DNA from 3 places in the Enterobacter sp. genome. Region 3 is predicted to be linked to each of the others. Evidence: predicted binding sites of a transcription regulator. Region 3 holds the regulator's gene; each other region holds the start of a gene.
The links. The regulator Fur, encoded in region 3, represses iron uptake genes when iron is present. The targets are predictions, from matches to a motif close to ATAATAATGAGAACNACTATCAA.

Region 1: the regulator Fur is predicted to act here: its motif matches at 3,045-3,067, upstream of zupT (zinc transporter ZupT).
Region 2: the regulator Fur is predicted to act here: its motif matches at 2,915-2,937, upstream of sufA (Fe-S cluster assembly scaffold SufA).

What each region holds. Positions count from the first base shown of each region.
Region 1 covers NZ_CDRQYH010000011.1:27,610-32,903, forward strand. Annotated here, with positions in the region: gene ACWYRJ_RS05590 (DUF1190 family protein) at 171-839, shown strand; gene ACWYRJ_RS05595 (glutathionylspermidine synthase family protein) at 842-2,002, shown strand; gene ygiD (4,5-DOPA-extradiol-dioxygenase) at 2,095-2,883, opposite strand; gene zupT (zinc transporter ZupT) at 3,080-3,853, shown strand; gene ribB (3,4-dihydroxy-2-butanone-4-phosphate synthase) at 3,886-4,539, opposite strand; FMN riboswitch at 4,646-4,796, opposite strand; gene ubiK (ubiquinone biosynthesis accessory factor UbiK) at 4,916-5,212, shown strand; gene hldE (bifunctional D-glycero-beta-D-manno-heptose-7-phosphate kinase/D-glycero-beta-D-manno-heptose 1-phosphate adenylyltransferase HldE) at 5,290-5,294, opposite strand, start outside.
Region 2 covers NZ_CDRQYH010000037.1:28,295-33,588, forward strand. Annotated here, with positions in the region: gene ycgZ (regulatory protein YcgZ) at 1-189, opposite strand, end outside; gene ACWYRJ_RS12780 (diguanylate phosphodiesterase) at 527-1,747, shown strand; gene ACWYRJ_RS12785 (MerR family transcriptional regulator) at 1,936-2,664, shown strand; gene sufA (Fe-S cluster assembly scaffold SufA) at 2,977-3,345, shown strand; gene sufB (Fe-S cluster assembly protein SufB) at 3,354-4,844, shown strand; gene sufC (Fe-S cluster assembly ATPase SufC) at 4,854-5,294, shown strand, end outside.
Region 3 covers NZ_CDRQYH010000078.1:1,478-6,771, forward strand. Annotated here, with positions in the region: gene ybfF (esterase) at 1-168, shown strand, start outside; gene ybfE (LexA regulated protein) at 297-584, shown strand; gene fldA (flavodoxin FldA) at 740-1,270, shown strand; gene fur (ferric iron uptake transcriptional regulator) at 1,561-2,007, shown strand; gene chiQ (ChiQ/YbfN family lipoprotein) at 2,100-2,426, opposite strand; gene chiP (chitoporin ChiP) at 2,474-3,871, opposite strand; gene glnS (glutamine--tRNA ligase) at 4,318-5,294, opposite strand, start outside.

The sequences.
Region 1 (5,294 bases), on a different contig from region 3:
CGGCCTGATGCCTTCACTCCAGCCCTCTTCCACAGGGAGAGGGCGCATCTGAATCACATCCGAACGTAAGCCAACGTAAAGATCCCCCTGATTCCGCCCCTCTTCGCTTCATTTTCAACCACTCATACTCTATCCTGAGCGTTATTACCACTGGGTCCTGGAAGACAAAGATGAAACGGACAAAAACGATCAATCACGCGTCGTTCCGCAAGAGCTGGAACGCACGTCACCTCACCCCTGTTGCGCTGGCGGTCACGGCTGTCTTTATGCTGGCAGGCTGTGAGAAAAATGACGAAACGGTTTCGCTGTATCAAAACGCGGACGACTGCTCTGCCGCAACCGGCAAAGCCGCCGAATGTAAAACGGCTTACACCAGCGCGCTGAAAGAAGCGGAACGTACCGCGCCGAAATATGCCTCACGCGAAGACTGCGTGGCGGAGTTTGGTGAAGGTCAGTGCCAGCAGGCACCGGCTCAGGCAAGCACCGCACCTGAAAATCAGGCGCAGGCGCAGTCCAGCGGCAGCTTCTGGATGCCACTGATGGCAGGCTACATGATGGGCCGCCTTATGGGCGGTGGTGCAGGCTACCAGCAGCAGCCGCTGTTTAGCTCGAAAAACCCGGCCAGCCCGGCTTACGGTCAATATACCGATGCCAGCGGCAAAGGCTACGGCGCAGCGACCCCTGGCCGCACCGTGACCGTACCGAAAACGGCGATGGCGCCGAAGCCTGCGACCACCAGCACCATCACCCGTGGCGGGTTCGGTGAGTCTGTGGCGAAGCAGACCAGCATGCAGCGCAGCGCGACAGGCACCTCATCTACTCGCTCTATGGGCGGCTGATCATGGAACGAGTCAGTATCACCGAGCGCCCGGACTGGCGCGAAAAAGCCACCGAGTACGGTTTTAACTTCCACACCATGTACGGCGAGCCGTACTGGTGTGAAGACGCCTATTACAAGCTCACGCTGGCCCAGGTTGAGAAGCTGGAAGAGGTAACGGCCGAGCTGCATCAGATGTGCCTGAAGGTGGTTGAAAAAGTCATCGACAGCGACGAGCTGATGGCAAAGTTCCGCATTCCAAAGCACACCTGGAGCTTTGTCCGCCAGTCGTGGAAAACGAATCAGCCTTCGCTTTACTCTCGCCTGGATCTGGCGTGGGACGGCAAAGGTGAACCGAAGCTGCTGGAAAACAACGCCGATACCCCAACGTCCCTGTACGAAGCGGCGTTCTTTCAGTGGATTTGGCTGGAAGACCAGGCCAATGCCGGAAACCTGCCGGAGGGCAGCGACCAGTTCAACAGCCTGCAGGAAAAGCTGATCGAGCGCTTCGCCGAGCTGCGCGAGCAGTTTGGCTTCAACCTGCTGCATCTCGCCTGCTGCCGCGACACGGAAGAAGACCGTGGCACGGTTCAGTATCTGCAGGATTGCGCCGCTGAAGCGGAGGTGGCGACCGAGTTCCTCTATATTGAGGATATTGGCCTCGGTGAAAAAGGTCAGTTCACGGACATGCAGGACCAGGTGATCAGCAACCTGTTCAAGCTCTACCCGTGGGAATACATGCTGCGCGAGATGTTCTCCACCAAGCTGGAAGATGCTGGCGTGCGCTGGCTTGAGCCGGCATGGAAGAGCATTATCTCCAACAAAGCCCTGCTGCCGATGCTCTGGGAGATGTTCCCGAACCATCCGAACCTGCTGCCGGCGTACTTTGCAGAAGATGATTACCCGCAAATGGAGAAGTACGTCGTTAAGCCGATCTTCTCCCGCGAAGGCGCGAACGTGTCGATTATCGAAAACGGCAAGACGCTGGAAGCGGTTGAAGGGCCGTACGGCGAAGAAGGGATGATCGTCCAGGAGTTCTATCAACTTCCAAAATTTGGCGACAGCTATACGCTGATTGGCAGCTGGCTCATCAACGATCAGCCTGCCGGAATTGGCATTCGCGAAGATCGCGCACTGATCACGCAGGATCTGTCGCGGTTCTATCCGCACATTTTCGTGGAGTAAGACTGCGGCCTGATGCCCTCACCCCAGCCCTCTCCACAGGGAGAGGGTGGAAAGACTAAAAACGGCAACCTGACGTTGCCGTTTTGCTTTTATTATCCCACCTGCACCGATAGCATACTCAAACTGCCCATCTCAATACCGTCGACCGGGATCGTAACCGGCTCCTGACCATCCCACGCGCCAAGTACGTACAGCAGCGGCAGGAAGTGCTCCGGGGTCGGGTTAGAAAGCGAACCGCCCTCATGATCCAGATAGTTCACCAGCGGATGCGCCTCAGCCGGCCCCTGCCAGGTCAGGTTCGCTTTAACATAGTCGTTAAAGGCGGTCGCCCACGGGTAGGGCGTATTCTCACCGTGCCAGCGTGCGGTACGCAGGTTATGCACCACGTTGCCGCTCGCCACCAGCATGATGCCTTCATCACGCAGGGTCGCCAGCTTGCGGCCCATCTCCAGATGCCAGGCGGCCGGTTTGGTGCTGTCGATGCTCAACTGCACCATCGGAATATCCGCATCAGGATACATTTTAATAAGCACGCCCCAGGAGCCGTGGTCAAAGCCCCAGGCCTCTTTATCCAGCGTCACAGGGACAGGCGCCAGCAAATCCACCAGCCTTTGTGCCAGCTCGGGCGAGCCGGGGGCCGGATAATGCGTGTCGTAAAGCGCCTGCGGGAAGCCGCCAAAATCATGAATGGTTTTTGGCGCTTCCATGGCGGTCACGCCCGTCCCACGGGTAAACCAGTGCGCAGATACCACCACGATCGCTTTCGGACGCGGTAGCGTCTCGCCCAGATGACGCCAGGCGCGGGTATAGACGTTGTCTTCCAGAACGTTCATAGGGCTACCGTGGCCTAAAAACAGGGCTGGCATACGTGAAGAAGTCATGGTGATATCCTTACGGAAGGTGTCAATTTAATGGTGCTACATTACGCGCAATCCGGCAAAGATGAACGCAGATAAGCGTGAAGATCATCATCAGGAAATTTGAATGTAAGGAATGTGTAAAGCCGGGTTTTCCCCCTCGCTTTGCCAGAAATGAATCATTTATATTAATGAGAATCATTATCATAAGGAGCAATGCATGTCAGTCCCTCTGATCCTGACCATACTGGCGGGCGCCGCGACCTTCATCGGTGCGCTTCTCGGCGTGCTCGGCCAAAAGCCCTCTAACCGCGTGCTGGCCTTCTCACTGGGCTTTGCTGCCGGGATCATGTTGCTCATCTCCCTGATGGAAATGCTCCCTGCCGCGCTGGGCACGGAAGGCATGTCTCCGCTGCTGGGCTACGGCATGTTTGTCTTTGGCCTGCTGGGATACTTTGCCCTCGATCGAATGCTGCCGCACGCCCATCCGCAGGATTTAATGCAAAAAAACGTGACGCCCATGCCGCGCAATATCAAGCGTACCGCCGTGCTGTTAACGCTTGGCATCAGCCTGCATAACTTCCCGGAAGGCGTCGCCACCTACGTGACGGCCAGCAGCAATCTTGAGATGGGCTTTGGCATCGCGTTGGCGGTCGCCTTACACAATATTCCTGAAGGACTGGCCGTTGCCGGACCCGTGTATGCCGCAACGGGATCGAAACGCACCGCGGTGTTCTGGGCCGGTATTTCCGGGATGGCCGAAATCCTTGGCGGCGTGCTGGCCTGGCTGATCCTTGGTAGCCTGGTCTCTCCGGTAGTGATGGCAGCGATTATGGCAGCGGTTGCCGGGATCATGGTTGCGCTTTCGGTGGATGAGCTGATGCCGCTGGCGAAGGAGATCGATCCTAACAACAACCCCAGCTATGGCGTGCTGTGCGGAATGTCGGTGATGGGATTAAGTCTGGTTCTGCTGCAGACCGCAGGAATCGGGTAAAAAAACGCCGGGACATCCCGGCGTTTTTATTATCAGCTGGCTTTGCGCTCGTGCGCCTGGCGATACTCGACCAGATCTTCAATCGTTACCACCGGCATATTGTGCAGACGGGCAAAGGTGATGCACTCCGGCGCGCGCGCCATGGTGCCGTCATCGTTGGTCAGTTCACACAGCACACCGGCAGGTTTGAAGCCCGCCAGCGTCACCAGGTCGATCGTCGCTTCGGTGTGACCGCCGCGGGTCAACACGCCGCCCGCCTGCGCGCGCAGCGGGAAGACGTGGCCTGGACGATGCAGATCGGATGGCTTCGCATCATCAGCAATGGCGGTACGTACGGTAGTCAGACGGTCAGCCGCAGACACACCGGTGGTCACGCCATGCGCCGCTTCAATGGTCACGGTAAAACCGGTACCAAAGGCGCTGGTGTTGTTTTCGACCATCATCGGCAGCTCGAGCTGCTTACGACGATCTTCAGTAATACACAGGCATACGATGCCGCTGCCGTGACGGATGGTCAGCGCCATCTGTTCAACGGTCATGTTTTCGGCGGCGAAAATCATATCGCCTTCGTTTTCACGGTTTTCATTGTCAAGCACCATCACACCGCGGCCTTCGCGCAGTGCATCCAGTGCATGTTCAACACGTTGAGTTGAAGTGCCAAAAGAGGAAAGTAGCGTCTGATTCATGGTAAAAAAACCTCATTAACATTATGGTTACCAGAATCAGGGCAGTCTTAGGAGCGCCGTATAAGCGGCAAAAAGATAACGTGAGCGGGCCCATGCCCGACTTGATCGTTACTCTCTCCCATCCGGACTCTAACCGTCGGCCCCGGAATTACACCGGATCTGCTGACCTTTGAGTATTCACCCAAAGCGCTCGCGGGCTTTCAGCGTCACGCTGATTTACCGCCGGTGGGGAATTTCGCCCCGCCCTGAGAATAAGCGAGATAACTATAACGCTATTGATTATCCTGGGCAATGCATAAGCATCAAACAATTTTGTTTACCCCGGGCATGACGCGCTACAATGGACACTAACACCTTTCCATCAAGGGAAACGACAATGATTGACCCGAAAAAAATTGAGCAGATCGCGCGTCAGGTTCATGAATCTATGCCAAAAGGCATTCGTGAATTTGGTGATGACGTAGAAAAGAAAATCCGCCAGACGCTGCAGGCGCAGTTGGTTCGCCTTGATTTAGTCAGTCGCGAAGAGTTTGACGTGCAGACCCAGGTTCTGCTGCGCACCCGCGAGAAGCTGGCGCTGCTGGAACAGCGTCTGACCGAGCTGGAAAACCGCAATGCGCCGGAAGAAGTGAAGCCGGCACCGGCCATTCCGCCGGTGGATGACCAGGAGTAAGTGCGGCCTGATGCCCTCACCCCAGCCCTCTCCCACAGGGAGAGGGTGAAAAAAAACGGGCCAAACGGCCCGTTTTTTTACT
Region 2 (5,294 bases), on a different contig from region 3:
TGGCCCATCGGCTCTTTCGAGACGGCTGAGCAGTTTGGTACAGAGCGATTTGCGATTGAGGTTTCGCCCGTCGCTGAGGATTTCGACAACTACCTGGCCCAGCGTCTCTTGTTGAGTAGGTAGGGCGGCCTTTTCGAAGTACTGTGCGATCGCTGCTGCGGAATCTGTGGCGTAACCTTTCTGCTGCATGTTTCGCTCCTGTAAAATTTTGTAATCACTAACGTTACAATTAAGGTATACACAATTCCTAAATCTGTACATATAAAATGTACAAATTTTTAATATTTTTATGATATATTTTATAAAATCCTTTATTTTCAGTTAGTTGGTCGGCTGACATGAACCGGTAATGTTACAGGATATATTGTACAAAAAGGTCTGGCACTGGTAAGTTGTACAGCGCAGAAAAATATTTCATTAACTGCCGTAAATGATTGAGATGTAAATTATTTGTCAGGCAATGAATGTGCTATAAATGATACTTATCCACCTTTTTTGTGGCCAAAACCCTAACCCCAGGAATCGCATGCTCACAACCATCATTTACCGCAGCCATATCTGCGAGGACGTTCCAGTGAAAGCGCTGGAAGCCATGGTCGCTGCAGCAAATAGTAAAAACCGGCAATCCAACGTCACGGGGATCCTGCTGTTTAACGGCACTCATTTTTTTCAGCTGCTTGAAGGGCCAGTGGAACACGTCTCTGCTATCTATGAGCAGATCTGCAACGATCCGCGCCACCATAACGTGGTCGAGTTAATGCGCGATCACGGGCCTGTCCGGCGTTTTGGCAACGTGGGTATGGAGCTTTTTGATTTGCGCCACTTCGACAGGGACGAAGTGCTGCAGCAGGTGCTCAATAAGGGTACGACACGCTATCAGCTAGCCTATAACGATCGCCCTCTGCAGTTTTTCCGCACCTTTGTCGAGGCCACGGAAAAAGCGAACTATTTTGAACTGCCGCCTGCGGATTCATGGGAATTCGTTCGCGAAGAAACACACTTGTCCGGGCAGCCTGAGGTAGTCGCGAAAGGGGCGGATTGCAGCTTCGCGTTCCAGCCGATAGTCGATCCGTTTATGCAGCAGGTTGTCTCCTGGGAGGCGCTTTTGCGCACCCCGTCCGGCGACTCGCCAGGGGCTTATTTCGCCAGCCTTCCGAATGAGGAAGTGTACGCGTCTGATTTGCAAAGCAAGCAGGTGGCGCTCTCCATGGCCAGCGCGCTGGGGTTACAGGACCAGACGTTATCCCTGAACCTGCTGCCTATGACGCTGGTTAACATTCCCAACGCCGTGGACTTTCTGCTCACCGCGATTGAAGCAAATGGGTTTGTACCCGAGCAAATCGTGGTTGAGTTCACCGAGAGCGAAGCCATTTCCCGTTTTGATGACTTCACGGATTCGGTCAGGCAGTTAAAAAGCGCGGGTATCAGCGTGACGATCGATCACTTTGGCGCCGGTTTTGCCGGGCTGCAGCTGCTGGCCCACTTCCAGCCTGACAGAATTAAGATTAATCGCGATCTGGTGGCGAACGTGCATAAAAGTGGCCCCCGACAGGCCATTATTCAGGCGATTATCAAATGCTGTTCCTCGCTTGAGATCCAGTTCTGCGCGGTAGGAGTAGAGAAGGCTGAAGAGTGGATGTGGCTGGAATCCGCGGGTATTTCCCAGTTCCAGGGACATCTTTTTGCCAGCCCGCGACACGGCGGTATTCCGGCTATAGCGTGGCCGGAGAAAAAATTCGAGTTCTGATAAAGCTGTACACAATCGGACAGAGTTAGCTGTACGAACGGCAAATTTTATACAACAATGTATTAACAGGTGAACGGAGGAGCAGCCCGTTCACCCGTTCAAAATGCGGTCTTAGTTATACAAATGGTGTGTACAATCTGATAAGGTTGGTGCAGTTAGGTATGGAAGTTCTGAGCGTGAGGGAGTTAATGGCCTATTACAGTATCGGCGAAGTGGCCGAACGATGCGGTATCAACCCCGTTACGCTGCGTGCCTGGCAGCGCCGTTATGGATTGTTGAAGCCGCAGCGCAGCGAAGGGGGCCATCGTCAGTTTGACGATGAAGATATCCTGCGTATTGAAGAGATCAAACGCCTGATGAAAAGCGGCGTCTCGGTCGGAAAAGTTAAAGCCTTGCTGGAAAACAAAGAAGTATTGACTCAGGGCAACTGGGTCTCGTTCCAGGAAGAGATGATGACCGTTCTGCGCTATGCCAGCCCGGCAAAGCTGCGCGCCAAAATCGGCGAATTCCGCCGCGATCACGCGATAGATGCGTTGATTGACAATATTCTCTCTCCCGTCCGGCAGCGCATGAATCAGGATCAAAACACCGTGCGTCACATGGCGAGCCTGTTTGACGGCGTCCTGATCGAATTCGCGACAGCAAGCCTGGCGGAATCCCGCAAAAAAGCCGGTAAAGACGCGCTTCTTATTGGCTGGGAATGCGATGACCGCACCCACCTGTGGCTGGAAGCCGCGCGCTTATCGCAGAAGGGCTGGCACATAGACGTCCTGGCGGAACCTATTGATTCGCCGCGCCCTGAACTCTTCCCGGGACAAAAAATATTCGTCTGGACGGGAAAATCCCCAACGCCTCGCCAGCAGGAACAGCTCGACCACTGGCGTGAACAGGGGTTTGCTGTCTCATTTCATCACTGATTGTCTGAGGCCTTAAGGGCCTTTTTTGTTTTTGTCATTTTCTGAGCAAAAGCTATCTCAAAAATAGGCATTTCCGATGCATATTTTACTTTTCTCCTCTGCGTTATAAACGTTGCGACGAAATGCATTATTAATCAATGCATTGAACAAATACATCCATCCTGACTGCATCCTCTCACAGGGTCTATGCTTAATAAAAGTAGGCAAAAAGGGCGGTTTAGCCGAATGCCCCTGCTGACAGAGGGTTGAAGTGATAATCGTTATCACTAACATGGTGTTATGCCCTGATGGCTTATCAGATGAGGTGGACCTATGGAACTGCATTCAGAAACCTTTAATCCTGCCGATTTCGCCTGGCGCGGTTTAACGCTCACGCCGGCGGCGGCGGCACATATTCACGAGCTGGTGGCGAAAAAGCCCGAGATCCTCGGCGTGCGTTTAGGTGTCAAACAGACAGGTTGCGCAGGTTTCGGCTACGTGCTCGATACCGTCACCGAACCCGAAAAAGATGACCTGGTGTTCGAGACTGACGGTGCGAAATTGTACGTTGCGCTGCAGGCTATGCCGTTTATTGACGGCACCGAGGTGGACTACGTCCGCGAAGGCTTAAACCAGTTATTCAAATTTCATAACCCGAAAGCCCAGAACGAATGCGGCTGCGGCGAAAGCTTTGGGGTATAGGCGGTACTATGTCTCGTAATACTGAAGCAACGAGTGAAGTAAATACCTGGAGCGGTGGGCACCTCAACTATAAAGAGGGGTTCTTCACCCAGCTGCAGACCGATGAGCTGGCAAAAGGCATTAACGAAGATGTCGTGCGGGCGATCTCGGCGAAACGTAACGAGCCCGAGTGGATGCTGGAGTTTCGTCTGAGCGCATTCCGCGCCTGGCTGGAGATGGAAGAGCCGCACTGGCTGAAAGCGCATTATGACAAGCTGAACTATCAAGACTATAGCTACTACTCCGCGCCCTCATGCGGCAGCTGCGATGACACCTGCGCCTCACAGCCCGGCGCGGTACAGCAAACCGGCGCGGAAAACAGCTTCCTCAGCAAAGAGGTGGAAGAAGCTTTTAACCAGCTGGGCGTGCCCGTGCGTGAGGGTAAAGAGGTGGCGGTGGATGCCATTTTCGACTCCGTCTCGGTGGCGACCACCTACCGCGAGAAGCTGGCAGAGCAGGGGATCATTTTCTGCTCCTTCGGCGAAGCGATTCACGATCATCCGGAACTGGTGAAAAAGTACATTGGGACCGTGGTGCCCTCTAACGACAACTTCTTTGCGGCGCTCAACGCGGCGGTTACCTCGGACGGCACCTTTATTTACGTGCCGAAAGGCGTGCGCTGTCCGATGGAGCTTTCCACCTATTTCCGCATCAATGCCGAAAAAACCGGTCAGTTCGAACGCACGATCCTGGTCGCGGATGAAGGCAGCTACGTCAGCTACATCGAAGGATGCTCTGCCCCGGTCCGCGACAGCTATCAGCTGCACGCGGCGGTGGTGGAGGTCATTATTCATAAAGACGCCGAGGTGAAATACTCGACGGTGCAAAACTGGTTCCCGGGCGACGGCAATACCGGCGGCATCCTGAACTTCGTAACCAAGCGTGCGCTGTGCGAAGGCGAAAACAGCAAGATGTCGTGGACCCAGTCCGAAACCGGCTCGGCCATCACCTGGAAATACCCGAGCTGTATCCTGCGCGGCGATAACTCCATAGGCGAGTTTTACTCGGTGGCGCTCACCAGCGGCCATCAGCAGGCGGATACCGGCACCAAGATGATTCACATTGGTAAAAACACCAGGTCAACCATCATCTCGAAAGGGATCTCTGCCGGGCACAGCCAGAACAGCTATCGCGGGCTGGTGAAAATCATGCCGACGGCCACCAATGCACGAAACTTTACCCAGTGTGACTCGATGCTGATTGGCGCAGACTGCGGGGCGCATACCTTCCCGTACGTTGAGTGCCGCAACAATACGGCCCAGCTTGAGCACGAGGCGACGACGTCACGGATTGGGGAAGATCAGCTCTTCTATTGCCTGCAGCGCGGGATCAGCGAAGAAGACGCCATCTCGATGATCGTTAACGGCTTCTGTAAGGACGTGTTCTCTGAACTGCCGCTGGAATTTGCCGTTGAAGCCCAGAAACTCCTCGCCATTAGTCTTGAACACAGCGTCGGTTAAGGAAAGCACATGTTAAGCATTAAAGATTTACAGGTCAGCGTAGAAGACAAAGCCATCCTGCGTGGCCTCAATTTTGACGTCAAACCGGGCGAAGTCCACGCCATCATGGGGCCGAACGGTTCGGGGAAAAGTACGCTTTCTGCGACGCTGGCCGGACGCGAAGATTATGAAGTGACCCACGGCTCGGTCGAGTTTAACGGCAAAAATCTGCTGGAGATGTCGCCGGAAGATCGTGCGGGAGAGGGCATTTTTATGGCCTTCCAGTACCCCGTCGAAATTCCGGGCGTCAGTAATCAGTTCTTCCTGCAAACTGCGCTCAACGCGGTGCGCAAATACCGTGGCCTGGAGGCGCTGGACCGCTTCGACTTCCAGGACCTGATGGAAGAGAAGATCAAGCTGCTGAAAATGCCGGAAGATCTGCTGACCCGCTCGGTGAACGTCGGTTTTTCC
Region 3 (5,294 bases):
GGCGGTAACTCTCCTTACGTTACCGACGCGTACCGCGACACGCTGCTGGCCCAATTCCCGCAGGCTCGCGCCCACGTGATTGCCGGTGCCGGACACTGGGTGCATGCAGAAAAACCCGATGCTGTGCTGCGCGCCATTCGCCGCTATCTCGCTGATACGACAAATTGATTAAAAAGAAAGCGACTGGAAGGCTGCGGGCTTCCAGTCGTTGGCGTGCCGTTTTTGGTGATGTATGATGGCGCGCTTATCGCCCGGGCATTAGCAGGGCGGCGTGTTTCCCCCGAAGTCTCAGAATCATGGCCAAAGAACAAACGGACCGTACGACACTAGATCTGTTCGCGAATGAGCGTCGCCCGGGACGACCGAAGACGAATCCGCTTTCGCGCGATGAACAGCTGCGTATCAATAAACGCAATCAGCTTAAACGCGATAAAAATCGCGGGCTTAAGCGTGTCGAACTGAAGCTTAACGCCGACGCCGTCGATGCGCTGAACGAGCTGGCTGACGCGCGAAATATCAGCCGAAGCGAGCTCATTGAAGAGATGTTAATCGCCCAGCTTGAGGCGTTACGCAGCCAGGCATAAGTCTGAAAATCCCCTTTATTACCCTTTTCATGTAGCACAGAGTGCAGTCCTGCGCGATAGCTGTTTCCGCAGGGTTGCCAGTTCTGCTATTATTGCCCTTATCCGTGGCCGAATTGCGCCACCATACTATTAAGTTTCAAGAGGTTATTTTACTCATGGCAATCATCGGCATTTTCTTTGGCAGTGATACCGGCAATACCGAAAATATCGCAAAAAACATTCAAAAACAGCTCGGTAAAGACGTTGCTGATGTGCATGACATTGCCAAGAGCAGCAAAGAAGATCTGGAAGGCTATGACATTCTGCTGCTGGGTATCCCAACCTGGTACTACGGTGAAGCCCAATGCGACTGGGATGATTTCTTCCCGACGCTGGAAGAAGTGGACTTCAACGGTAAGCTGGTTGCCCTGTTTGGCTGCGGTGACCAGGAAGACTACGCTGAGTATTTCTGTGACGCGCTGGGTACCATCCGCGACATCATTGAGCCGAATGGCGCGGTTATCGTAGGCCACTGGCCGACCGCTGGTTACCACTTCGAAGCGTCTAAAGGCCTGGCCGATGACGATCATTTCGTGGGTCTGGCCATCGACGAAGACCGTCAGCCAGAACTGACCGCCGAGCGCGTTGAGAAGTGGGTGAAGCAGATCCGTGAAGAACTGCACCTTGATGATATTCTGAACGCCTGATTTTATCGCGGCGCAACTGCGGTTGCGCCCATGCCCCAGGTCAAACCGATTAAATTAATCGCTACAATCTTTTAACTTTTTCGCCCAGACCTGTACAATGTCTCCCTGATAAAATGTGGTTTTCCATAGAGCAAGTTTGTTGGTGATACCCCATTTTTATAAGCATATTTTGCCTGAGACTTGCAGTTTTCATTTAGCCATGGCAGTTCTATAATGAGACGCATTATCCCAGGTGCATTTTCTGTCACTTCCTACAGAAGTGAATCGTTTAGCAACAGGACAGATTCCGCATGACTGACAACAATACCGCATTAAAGAAGGCTGGCCTGAAAGTTACGCTTCCTCGGTTAAAAATCCTCGAAGTGCTTCAGGGTCCAGACAATCACCATGTCAGTGCGGAAGACCTTTATAAACGTCTTATCGACATGGGTGAAGAGATTGGGCTGGCTACCGTCTATCGCGTGCTGAACCAGTTTGATGACGCGGGCATTGTCACCCGTCATAATTTCGAAGGCGGTAAATCTGTTTTCGAACTGACCCAGCAGCAGCACCACGATCATCTGATCTGCCTCGACTGCGGCAAGGTCATTGAATTCAGCGATGATTCCATCGAAGCGCGCCAGCGTGAAATCGCCGCGCGTCACGGTATCCGCCTGACCAACCACAGCCTGTATCTTTACGGTCACTGTGCTGAAGGCGACTGCCGCGAAGATGACCACGCGCACGACGCAAAATAATCAAGTGTTCATACTCTGAGCCAGCCGAAAGGTTGGCTTTTTTTTGCCAGAAAAAAGCCCGGTAAGCGCAGCGCCACCGGGCGTAAAGCAACTTATTTATTATTGTTGCGTATCTCGTTCCAGATCTTATCGCAACGCTTGGTCACTTCCTGATCGTTACCGGTTTTACGCGCCTGGATACAGGCCTGGTAATCCATCACGCGGACATTCTCCCGCGTCGCAAACTGCTCATGCGCTTTCTCTTTCTTCAGCACGTTCAAAACGCTCTGACAGGCTTCAATTTTCTCCGGCGATCCTTCTGCTGTATTAATACAGGCGCTATAGGCCTCCTTCAGCCGGGAATCTTCTTTCGGTGCCTCACTCTGAGCACACGCCACCAGCCCTGATGCCAGCAACGCGACGATTACGATTTTTTTCATCATATGCAGTCTCCGGTCCGGCGGGATCTAACCCGCCGGAAGATTCATCAGAAGATAGTGAACGGTGCGATAACCATGAATTTCACGTCACGTTCATCCTGGAAGATGTTGCCGTAACCGCCCGCGTAGCTCGGGATATCGGAGTGGTTGTCATACTGAGTGAAGTGCAGTTTGAACATTGTGCCTTTCGCGCGGCCATCCTGCAGGGTATAGATAGCATCGAGGCTGTAGGAAGACTCTTTCAGGCGATAGTTGGGATCGTAGTATGCGTCCGGAGTTGCCATATCGGCTGGTTTTGCATCCCAGGCGTAAGCGTAAGAAGCGCCCACCGCCCAGCCAGGCAGGTTCCAGTTTTTCAGGTCGTACATTGCGCCGAAGAAGACCGCTTTCTCGCCGTCGGCGTTGAAGTCTGAGCGGTTATCCCACCAGATATCAAGACGACCGTTGGATGAGGCATAGGTCGGGGTCATACGCTGCAGGAAGTAGCCCTGCTGCCCTTCCGCCTTCACCCATGTTCCTTCCAGACGTAAATCAACCTGACCGACCTTATAGCCGAAGGTTAGCGCCTGCAGCCACGCGGTGCCATCATAAATGTCATTGACGCCACCGTTGCTGACTTTGTCGCGCGTACCGTAGAACTGATAGCTGGTACTCAGCGGGCTACCCGCGACATCAAACTTATAGCTGGCCTTGGCAAAGTACTGATCGATATACCCTTGCGCCTGGCCAAATGCTGCTTCGAGAACCAGATCGTTTTTGAAGTCGTATTTCGCCCCCAGCGAGTGGAGATAATCGACTTTGGTTTTCTTATCGTTCTGGTAGAACTTGTCCATCTCGATGTGCCAGGGTGCTTTGTACTCGTTGGTCCACATATAGGAGAAGCTCAACGCACCCGCATCACCGTAGTCAAAGTTCGCCCCGGCTTCCGCACCCTGATAGGTACCCGGCATAAAACTCCAGTGCGGTGCTAACAGGGTCTGGCCAGTTGGCTGAATATAACCACCGCGCGCCCATACCGGACCGTATTTAAATTTTGCAGCGGCTTTGTAAAGGCTGATGCCGCTCTTATCCCCGGACCAGTCTTCTTTATACGCTTTATTGCTGGAGGAGAAGGCAATTTCGTTCGGGTGGGCGCTGTCGCCGTTTTCCGCCATTTCAATCGCGGTAAACGCAGCAATATCCAGACCGAACATATCCGCGGCATAGCCTGACTGGAAGTCCAGGTTGGCGTTCCAGGTGGAATGAGAAAGGTTGGTTTTGTATTTGTCTTCGGTGACGTCTTTACGGTCACGTTCACGCTGCCAGTAATAGATACCGCCCGTGAGGGTAGAATCGTCGATGAAGCCCGCCGCTTTCGCCTCTGGTGTCACCACCAGGCCCGACATTGCTGTCACACCGGCAATAGCCAGCGCCAGCGCACTACGTTTGCCACTGAACGTACGCATAGATTATTCCTCTTTGACGAATTAAAACGCCTGAAACGGCGTAAATAAAAAAGACCAAATGGTCAGGGGTAGTTTTAAATACCCTCGAATTAAATACCGTCGTTAGGTTATTTTTCGCGACGCGAATTATCAATGCTTTTTAGCGGACAAAAGTCAGGATTATGACGAAGTGCACATAATTAGTAGTGCTTTGTAACATTTGCAGGGAGGCGAGGAATGGCGGGGAATTTTCAAGTATTTCAGTGGCTAGACGAGAAACATCTTCCCTTTCTTATAACCTTTTTGTTTTTCCTAATGACACAAAATTTTTTTTGAAAAATAAGTAGCACCTCATTGACCTGATATTTTTATCACACCTTTTTAGGCCCTGGCTTAATACCCTGATCGTTAAATAAAAAAACGCCGCATAGTGCGGCGTTTGTCTCTCATTGACCAGACCAGCAATATTATTCGCCGATCTTCGTCCAGGTATCACGCAGACCTACGGTACGGTTAAATACCGGTTTTTCTGCCGTGCTGTGACGGCTGTCCAGGCAGAAGTAACCTTCACGTTCGAACTGGAACGCTTTGCCTGCTTCAGCGTTTTTCAGAGAAGGCTCCGCATAACCCTGCTTGATCACCAGAGATTCCGGGTTGATGGTCGCCAGGAAGTCTTCCGCAGCACCAGGGTTAGGCACGCTGAACAGACGATCGTACAGACGAATTTCTACCGGCAGCGCGTGGGATGCGCTCACCCAGTGGATAACGCCTTTCACCTTGCGGCCATCCGCAGGATCTTTGCTCAGCGTTTCAGCATCATAAGAACAGAAGATGGTGGTGATATTCCCTTCTGCATCTTTCTCTACGCGCTCGGCTTTGATGACGTAGGCATTACGCAGACGCACTTCTTTACCCAGCACCAGACGCTTGTACTGTTTGTTGGCTTCTTCGCGGAAGTCAGCGCGGTCAATCCAGATCTCGCCGCTGAACGGCACGTCACGGCTTCCCATTTCCGGTTTGTTCGGATGGTTAGGCATGGCGACCAGCTCGCTTTCACCCTGCGGATAATTTTCGATAACCAGTTTCACCGGATCGATAACCGCCATCGCGCGCGGAGCGTTTTCGTTGAGATCTTCGCGAATGCATGATTCAAGGGACGCCATCTCGATGGTGTTGTCCTGCTTGGTCACGCCGATACGTTTGCAGAACTCACGAATAGAGGCGGCAGTGTAACCACGGCGACGCAGACCAGAAATGGTAGGCATACGTGGATCATCCCAGCCCTCAACGTGCTTGTCGGTCACCAGCAGGTTCAGCTTACGCTTGGACATCACGGTGTATTCCAGGTTCAGGCGAGAGAACTCGTACTGGCGCGGATGCACAGGAATGGTGATGTTATCCAGAACCCAGTCGTACAGACGACGGTTGTCCTGGAACTCCAGCG